DNA from 3 places in the Lysinibacillus sp. FW12 genome. Region 2 is predicted to be linked to each of the others. Evidence: predicted binding sites of a transcription regulator. Region 2 holds the regulator's gene; each other region holds the start of a gene.
What was found. Region 2 encodes LexA, which represses DNA repair genes until DNA is damaged. Its sites were predicted from a motif close to CGAACATATGTTCG; they were not measured.
Positions count from the first base shown of each region.

Region 1: a site for LexA is predicted at 1,428-1,441, ahead of SJW71_RS07960 (carbohydrate kinase). Genes of this name have one in related genera too.
Region 3: a site for LexA is predicted at 1,643-1,656, ahead of ruvA (Holliday junction branch migration protein RuvA). Genes of this name have one in related genera too.

Region 1 covers NZ_CP139094.1:1,551,688-1,554,974, forward strand. Annotated here, with positions in the region: gene SJW71_RS07955 (MFS transporter) at 113-1,363, shown strand; gene SJW71_RS07960 (carbohydrate kinase) at 1,474-2,565, shown strand; gene SJW71_RS07965 (pseudouridine-5'-phosphate glycosidase) at 2,570-3,287, shown strand, end outside.
Region 2 covers NZ_CP139094.1:3,411,876-3,415,162, reverse strand. Annotated here, with positions in the region: gene SJW71_RS17800 (prepilin peptidase) at 1-421, shown strand, start outside; gene SJW71_RS17795 (gamma-glutamyl-gamma-aminobutyrate hydrolase family protein) at 454-1,176, shown strand; gene lexA (transcriptional repressor LexA) at 1,286-1,903, opposite strand; gene yneA (cell division suppressor protein YneA) at 2,069-2,383, shown strand; gene SJW71_RS17780 (YneB family resolvase-like protein) at 2,380-3,045, shown strand; gene def (peptide deformylase) at 3,086-3,287, opposite strand, start outside.
Region 3 covers NZ_CP139094.1:1,527,324-1,530,610, forward strand. Annotated here, with positions in the region: gene SJW71_RS07845 (LysM peptidoglycan-binding domain-containing protein) at 1-718, shown strand, start outside; gene SJW71_RS07850 (aminoglycoside phosphotransferase family protein) at 753-1,586, shown strand; gene ruvA (Holliday junction branch migration protein RuvA) at 1,699-2,319, shown strand; gene ruvB (Holliday junction branch migration DNA helicase RuvB) at 2,338-3,287, shown strand, end outside.

The DNA of each region.
Region 1 (3,287 bases), 1.9 Mb from region 2:
AGAATGGAAAGCCTTTTTCACCTATCCCATTAGAGAATGTTATTTTTTTTACTACCATAAAACATGTATATACATGTTTTTAGTGCCACTCATATGAAAAGTAGGTGTTTGGATGAAGCGTGTTCATTATAGCTGGTTTATTTTAGTTGTCACATTTTTCTCGATTATTGTGGCAGGTATTACATTGTCATCCTCTGGTGTTTTTATCAATCCTCTTGAAAAGGAATTTCAATGGGAGCGGTCAACTATTGCCCTAGCCTTCGCCATAAGTCTATTTTTATATGGTATATCAGGGCCATTTATGGCGGCATTGCTTGAAGTTATTGGCTTAAAGAAAATGATGCTAAGCGCGATGGCTACGTTAATTGTAGGGATCACTTTGACATTTTTGATGAATCAATCATGGCAGTTAATTGTGATTTGGGGTGGCATCATCGGCCTTGGTGCAAGCCTTTTTTTAACGGTCCTTAGTCCCTATGTAGCTAATCATTGGTTTGTCAAACGCAGGGGGTTAGCAGTTGGTATATTAACGGCTAGTACAGCTACAGGACAATTAATTCTACTACCAGTGCTAGCCATGATCATTGAACATTATTCTTGGCGCTGGGCAATGGGGTTAATTCTTCTTCTAAGTACGTTGATGTTCACCTTGATTGCTATTTTTATTAAAAATAAGCCTCAGGATGTGGGGCTAAACCCATATGGACAAGAGGAGTTTATTGAAGAACAGACAGTGCAGCAGAAGAAAAATCCGATTCATATTGCGTTTAACGGTTTACTAGAGGCGGTTAAGATTAAAGCCTTTTGGCTATTAGCAGGAAGCTTCTTTATATGTGGACTTTCAACGAACGGCTTGATCGGGACTCATTTTGTTTCGTATTGTATTAGTTTTGGCGTTCCTTTAGTCACCGCTGCATCACTCTTATCATTTATGGGTGTGTTTAACTTACTAGGGACGACTGCCTCAGGCTGGCTATCAGATCGCTTCGATAATCGTTGGCTGTTATTTTGGTATTACTTGTTACGGGGAGCTTCTTTATTATTACTCCCTTATGCATTATCACAAGGTTCTGTTATTTTACTGACGATATTCACTATCTTTTATGGACTCGATTGGATTGCCACAGTACCACCAACGATCAGTATTACACGACAAATTTTTGGTATGCAAAAAAGTAGTATTATTTACGGATGGATATTTGCCTCACATCAAGCAGGAGCTGCTGTTGCTGCATATGGTGGTGGATTGATCTATCAATTTTTTAATTCCTATACATGGGCTTTTTTCCTTGCGGGTATATTCTGTGCCATGGCTAGCCTGTTCGTAATCATTGTCAAAAAACAAACACCACAGCATGTATAATAAACGAAAAAAGTTGAACCTCAAATAACGGGTTCAACTTTTTTTAAAATCCTTTGACATGAATCAAACAAAAGTTTATAATGTAAACAAATATAATAAAAGGTGATGCTATGAATGAAAGAGAACAGGCGGTGCTTGCTTTAATTCGCCAAAATCCGTTTATGTCTCAGCAAGAGATGGCAGATGCAATGAATCTTTCACGTCCAGTGCTTGCTAATTTAGTGTCTAGTTTAACAAAGCAAGGAAAAATTGTAGGTCGTGCATATATTTTACCCGAGGAAAATGAAATTATTTGCATCGGGGGAGCCAATTTAGACCGAAAATTCCACGTGAAAGGCAATGTTCAATTTGGGACATCTAACCCTGCTAGCTCTTCTTTTAGTGTTGGTGGTGTTGGTAGAAACATTGCTGAAAATTTAGGCAGATTAAACCATCAAGTGACATTGCTGACAACGGCTGGGAAAGATGCTGATTGGCAAGTCATCCAAGAAGCTTCGGAATCCTTTATGAACCTACGTTATGTGGAGCAGCTAGCAGAGGCTTCAACGGGTTCTTATACAGCTATTATGGATGAGCAAGGGGAGCTAGCATTAGCTGTAGCCAATATGGAAGTGTATGATCTACTAGTACCTAGCTTATTGAAAAAGCATGAAACAATGTTAGTCAACGCAGGCTGCTTTATTCTGGATTTAAATTGTCCAAAAGAAACAGTAGCCTATATCCAACAAGTAGCCGTTGCTCGTAATATCCCACTTGTCATTGTGCCGGTATCTTCACCGAAAATGAATCGACTACCTGAAACATTACAAGGAGTAACATGGTTTATTTGTAACACGGATGAAGCGGAAACAATTGTTGGACATAAAATTGAAAACGCTACCCATTATGAAAAAGCTTTACAACAGCTCCTGCAGCTAGGTGCCGAACATGTCATTATTACAGCAGGCAGCAAGGGTGTATATGCAGCATCTACTACCATTGCTCCAAGTCATTTTGCTGCCAAAGTGATAGAAAAAATTGAAGATGTTACAGGAGCAGGAGATGCCTTTGTCAGCGCAGTCATACATAGCTGGTTGACAGGACAATCCTTTGCGACAAGCATTGATGCTGGCTTAACAAATGCTAAAAATACTTTGGCATCTCCCTATACAGTAAGACCAGAATTATCCGTAGATTTGTTAACAAGTGAAATGGAGGAATAACAACATGAAAGAATTCATCGTATTATCAGAAGAAGTAAAAGCAGGACAAGCAAAAGGTCTACCAATCGTTGCATTAGAATCAACAATTATTTCACACGGTATGCCATACCCACAAAACGTACAAACTGCGCGTGAGGTAGAGCAAATTATTCGTGATAACGGAGCAGTACCTGCAACAATTGCATTAATTGATGGAAAAATTAAAATTGGTCTATCTGATGAAGAACTTGAAATGTTCGGGAATGCACAAGGTGTTGCAAAAGCATCTCGCCGTGATTTAGGTTACCTACTTGCAACGAAAAAATTAGGTGCTACTACAGTTGCAGCTACGATGATCTGTGCAGAGCTTGCAGGCATTGAAATCTTTGTTACTGGAGGTATTGGCGGTGTTCACCGTGGTGCTGAAACAACAATGGATATCTCTGCAGACTTAGAGGAATTAGCACAAACAAATGTTGCTGTTATCTGTGCAGGAGCAAAATCTATTTTAGATATCGGTCTTACACTAGAATACCTTGAAACAAAAGGTGTGCCTGTTGTAGGTTACGGAACAGATGAACTGCCAGCATTCTATACACGTCAAAGTGGCTTTGATGTAAACTTCCAATTGGATACGCCAGAAGAAATTGCTGCAATGCTATCTGCGAAATGGCAATTAGGATTAAAAGGCGGCGCTGTTATTGCAAATCCAATTCCTGAAGCTGAAGCATTAGAGCATACAT
Region 2 (3,287 bases):
TATTATTATTGTTTCGGATTTAGCCTATATGCTCATCCCAGATAGGGTGCTTATATTCTTTTTACCATTCCTCGTTGTAGGTCGGGTACTATCGCCATTAACACCATGGTGGGATTGTCTTGTGGGTGCTGTCGTTGGTTTTGGCATACTATATGTTATTGCGGTTATATCGAATGGTGGCATGGGTGGAGGAGATATTAAATTATTCTTTTTAATTGGACTCGTTCTTGGCACAATCAATACACTGTTAACACTATTTCTGGCGGCAGTTATCGGTATGATTGTGGGGGTTATCATTTTGTTCAAGCGTAAGCAAGGAAGAAAAACACCCTTCCCCTTTGGTCCGTCTATCGCCTTAGCAGCGATCATTGTTTATTTTTATGGTGATTCATTAATCAATTGGTATTTAGGTTTTTGGTAATTGTCAATCTTCAAGTATATGGAGGGAAGCAAGTGAAACCGGTTATTGGCATTACAGCCTTTGTGGAGGATGATTTATCCGCTCATTTAAATGCTGCTTACAGTCAAAGTATTATTGAGGCGGGAGGAATTCCGCTTATTATTCCTTTAGGTGTTGAGGAGGATGCGGCTCAAATTTTAGCTCTTACAGATGGTTTATTGTTATCGGGTGGCTATGATGTGCATCCATTTCTATTCGGAGCAGAGCCATCACCAAAGCTAGGGAAAATTCATCCAGCGAGGGATACAGTTGAACTAGCTTTAATTGAAGCTGCTTTTATACGAAAAATGCCTATTTTCGGTATTTGTCGTGGAATCCAAATTTTAAATGTCGCATTAGGTGGTACTTTATATCAGGACATTGATAGTGACCATTTTAGTACGAAGTTGCTTAAACATGCACAGCAATCAGGTCGAGCTGTAGCTACTCATTATGTACAGATTATTGCAGATAATTTATTAGCAACTATTTTAGAACAAGAGAAAGTTGCTGTAAATTCATTTCATCATCAGGCTGTGAATGTTCTAGCAGAGAAATTAAAAGTAGCAGCGAAATCAAGCGATGGTATTATCGAAGCGGTAGTTCATGAAGATTTACCATTTTGCTTGGCAGTTCAGTGGCATCCTGAGGAAATGGCCATAGCAGGAGAAGAGAACGCTAAAAAATTATTTTCAGCATTTGTAGAGGCTAGCTTAAAGTTCAAAAAAGAAGCTTAGAAGGGCATAGAGTAAAGAATCCAATGCTAGTATGTGGATTCTTTTTTTGCGTAAAAAAGAGGATACATGCTCATAAGGAACATATAATCCTCGATACCTATTTTCGTAATTAATGCACACGACGGTAGAGACCAACAACTTGTCCTAAAATAGAAACTTGATCGACAATAATTGGCTCCATGGATGAATTTTCAGGCTGTAAACGGAAATGGTTTTTTTCTTTGAAAAAACGTTTTACAGTGGCTTCATCCTCAGCTGTCATAGCTACAACAATATCACCGTTATTGGCAGTTGCCTTTTGCTTCACAATGACTAAGTCCCCATCTAAAATTCCTGCTTCAATCATTGATTCCCCCATAATTTCAAGCATGAACAATTGATCTTCACTTGTGCCATACGTATCTGGTAGCGGGAAATACTCTTCAATGTTTTCAATAGCTGTAATAGGAGAACCGGCTGTAACCTTACCAACAAGTGGAACATGAATTACTTGTTGCTTTTGAATGGATTCTTCAGGCTCTAGAATTTCAATCGCACGTGGCTTTGTTGGATCTCGACGAATAAAGCCTTTTTGTTCTAATCGAGCTAGATGACCATGAACAGTGGAACTTGAAGCAAGTCCAACTGCTTCCCCGATTTCTCGTACTGATGGTGGATAGCCCTTAGCTCGTACCTCTTCTTTAATAAAAGCTAAAATATCCTCTTGTCTTTTTGAAACTTTTTTCATGAGTGCTCACCTCTTTTTTCTAATATCATTCTTCTTATTTGATAGTATAACAGAATGCGAACACGTATGCAAACATAGGTTCGAAAAGTGTTTGACAAAAACGTTTGTTCGCTTTATTATGAGAACATACATTCCGAACAAACATTCTAAAAAGGGGTTATGAACATGACATGGTTAAAGAAAAACACACATATTTCAATCTTGATGGGAGTTTGTCTACTATTTGCAGGATATCTTTACATTACTGATCCAGGACACGTTAGTTACGCTGAAATTCAAATCGAACACGGGGATAGCTTATGGTCGTTAGCAGAGCAATACCGTGGTAAAATGAGTACTGAAGATTGGATTAAGCTTGTGAAAACAGAAAATGAGCTAGCGGATATTAAAATTGTGGCAGGAAAATCTCTAGTCATTCCTGTAGTGAGTAATCAGGCCGATCCCATCAATACCATTGAAATTGCGAGAAACGAACAATGATCAATAATCAACTGTCGGCTGTTGTCTATTGCCGTGTAAGTACTGAAAAGGAAACACAAAGCTCGTCTTTAGAGCGACAACAAGAAGAGTTACTGCGCTATGCAAAAGAGCAAGGTTATGAGGTGAAGGGCGTTTTTAAGGATAAGCACAGCGGCTACGATGTAGAACGTGAGGGCTTACTTGAAATGCTTGATTTCATTAAAGAAAAGGGGATTAACGCCCTTTTTGTACAAGATGAAACACGTTTAGGACGTGGAAATGCAAGGATGGCTGTGTTGCATTTGTTACAAAAATCAGCAACAGATGTTTTCTCTATGCGTGATGCAGGACCGGTGCAACTAAACGAAATGGACACGATGCTGCTTGAGATTTTAGCGATAGTAGAGGAATACCAGCGTAGAATACATAATGCTAAAATACGTAGAGGTATGCGCCGTGCTGTAGAGAATGGCTACCGTCCTGAAAATAATTTATCGAATCGAGGTAACCCGCATGGTCAGGAGCGTAAGGAACTACCTGTAGATGAAATTGTCAAGCTGCGTAAACGTGGATTTACCTTTGAAGAAATTTCTATAACGCTTAGAGGGTTAGGTTTTGAAGTTAGTAAAGCGACTGTCCATCGCAGATTTCAAGAACATCAAGAAAGATTAGCAGGAAAATGATATAGCCTGCTAATCTTTTTTTATCTTCTGTACTTCGCTATTAATAGGAAGATAAGCTTTCTATGCTTACGTTAGTAGGTAGTTTAAAAGGGTGTTCTTTATTAATTCGGTCATAAAACATAATGCCGTTTAGATGGTCGATTTCATGTTGGACAACAATTGCACCATAGCCCTGTAACTGCACGATGATTTCTTGTCCATTAATGTTATAACCTTTAACCTTAATACGTTCATATCTTGGC
Region 3 (3,287 bases), 1.9 Mb from region 2:
GTGGGTACCGCAGCCTGTGGAAATGAATTGGCACCAACAAGTGGTAATGCCACAAGTAGAACAAACTGTTACTCCGCCACCAGTACAAATACAGCCACCACCGCCGCCAGCACCTACACCGCCACCACCACCAGTAGCAAAACCAAAGCCAATGCCCGTGCCACAACCAGCACCACAGCCACCAATGCATATCATGCCACAAATGCCTGTTGTACCACATTGCTCAAGTTGTCACCAGCCGATTTATCATCATCAAATGTGGTGGCCAATGCAGATGCAGCCACAGGTAGAGCATTATGCGATGCCACAGCCACCGATGTCCTATGATATGCCAGATCATAAGGTTGGGGGGATGGAAGACTTTTTAGAATCTACGTCACCGTTTTTCCCTACTCATAATGAGCAAATGAAACCACAATTTGATATGATGCCTAATATGAATATGGGGATGCCTGATATGAATATAGGCCAATCTTGTGGTTGTGGTAGCCAACCAATGCCGATGCCAATGCCAATGCCAGACATGAATATGGGTCAATCTTGTGGCTGTGGTACAAAACCAATGCCAATGCCAGACTGTGGTTGTCATAACCAACCAATGATGATGCCTAATTGGCAAATGGATCCTTGCCAATGTCAACCGCCGTGCCCATCAGGAGCAGGACCATGGATGTCACCGCACTATTTCCCAGGCGGGATGACGCCTTATCGATGGTGAAAAAGCGTATATAGTTGAAGAGGTAAAGCCAAATATTTGGAAATATAAGTATCAATCGAATAATTATTTTGTTAAACGAGCAAAGCAAGTGGAAATTGCGGAGAAGGTGAGAGCTATTCATCGCCAGTTAGGAAGATTGGAGCCTTCTCTCATTTTACCAATAGTCCAAAGCGATGATGAGCAATTAATTGTGCAAGTCTGGCAAGAGGGAAGTCATGGCGCTAACTTTGCACATAAAAAGGATCGTAAGGAATCTCTTAAATTATTAATTGCTTTACATGATACACATAAAAAAATTGCTTGGCAGCGAGTGCCGGGCTTGCATACCTACTCACAACTTTTAAAGTGGCAAATGCGTCATATGCGTTTTAAAAGTAGAAGAAATGAGTTTCGAGCATTTCTAACAAAAGAAGAAATAGATCAAATTTTGCACTACAGCGATAAATCGCTACAATTGATTGCACTAGAGGATGTACCAGAAAAAGACATCACACTCTTACATGGGGATGTTGTCCATCATAATTTTTTATGGTGCTCTGATGGACAATTGCGTTTAATTGATTTTGATTTAGCACATCTTGGAGAAGCGGATGATGAATATATTTTATGGTTGCATCGGGTATTACCAGCTGTTGATTATGACCTTGCAAAGGTTTTTGCTGAATTACCGGAGCTGAAGCGATTGGATAAAAGAAAGCTCCATCGTTTGAAATATCCGAATGAATTATTACGTGAATGGCTTTTTGCAGTGGATTTACCATTAGAGCAACAGCTAGTATTTTTAGATTATTTAGTGCCATTTACAAAACGAGCCCTCACCTATTGGCCAAAACTGTGGTACGATATTGATAGATTTGTCAAGAAATGACCGTCATTTGGCGGTCATTTTTGTCTGAGAGCAACGCTTTTCATACTACTTTTTGTCGAGCATTCGTTCGCTATATGCTATAATCGAAGACGATGATTGTGAGGGATTATGGATGTATGATTATTTAAAAGGACAAATTACTCGTATTACACCAGAATATATTGTACTTGAACAACAGGGTATTGGCTGGCAACTTAATACCCCTAACCCGTTTGCGTTTCGAGCATCTGCTCTTGAACAACAGATATACGTTCATTTGCATGTTCGAGAAGATGCACAGGTTTTATATGGTTTCCCTAATCTAGATCAACGAGAACTGTTTAGAAAGCTAATTTTAGTATCTGGTATAGGACCAAAGGGGGCTCTAGCTATTCTAGCTACAGGCAACCCGCAACAGGTTATTAGTGCGATTGAACGGGAAGACGAGGCGTTTTTAGTAAAGTTCCCTGGAGTAGGGAAGAAAACAGCTCGTCAAATGATACTAGATTTAAAAGGTAAGCTAGGCTCTCTATTAGATACAATAGAGTTACCTAGTACAGAAGATGAGCTACCGTTATTTGGTGTCAATCCTTATAAACATGAACTAGAAGAAGCCATACTTGCCTTAATGGCACTTGGTTATTCTGAAAAGGAGCTCGAAAAAATTCGACCACAGCTTGAGGATAATGACAAGCTTGAGACGACAGATGCCTTTATGAAACAAGCACTGCAACTACTGTTAAAATTAAAATAAGAAAAGGAGGGAAGGTACATGTCTGAACGTATGATGGCAAGTGAGGCAGGAAGCTATGATGAGCAATTTGAATTATCTTTACGCCCACAAAGACTAGCACAGTATATTGGGCAGCATAAAGTAAAGGAAAATTTACAAATATTCATTGAAGCAGCAAAGCTTCGCCAAGAAAGTTTAGATCATGTGCTGTTATATGGGCCTCCAGGACTCGGGAAAACAACATTAGCTGCTGTTATCGCGAATGAGATGAATGTCAATGTCCGTATGACAAGTGGACCAGCGATTGAGCGTCCAGGAGATTTAGCAGCTATTTTAAGTTCACTAGAGCCTGGGGACGTTTTATTTATTGATGAAATTCATCGACTCCCCCGTGCCATTGAAGAAGTGTTATATCCAGCAATGGAGGACTTCTGTTTAGATATTGTGGTTGGGAAAGGTCCAGAAGCACGTTCAGTTCGACTTGATTTACCTCCCTTTACCCTTGTAGGTGCTACAACAAGAGCTGGCGCCTTATCTGCCCCTCTAAGAGACCGTTTTGGAGTTTTACTACGATTAGAATATTACGATGATCGTTCTCTTGCAGAAATTGTGGTGCGCAGTGCTCATTTATTTGAAGTGGAAATTGAGCAAGTAGCGGCAATGGAAATGGCGAGGCGTTCACGTGGAACCCCCCGAATAGCCAATCGTCTATTGAAACGAGTGCGAGATTATGCACAAGTGCTTGGAGATGGTATGATAACGGAGGGACTTGCACAGCAAGCGCTAGAACTGTTACAAGTCGATCCTAGGGGTCTTGATCATATTGATCATAAACTTGTCACGAACATGATTGAGCGCTTCCGAGGAGGTCCAGTGGGCTTAGATACACTTGCTGCATCAATTGGTGAGGAAAGGGTTACGATAGAGGATGTATATGAGCCCTATTTGATGCAAATTGGCCTAATTCAGCGTACACCACGTGGAAGAGT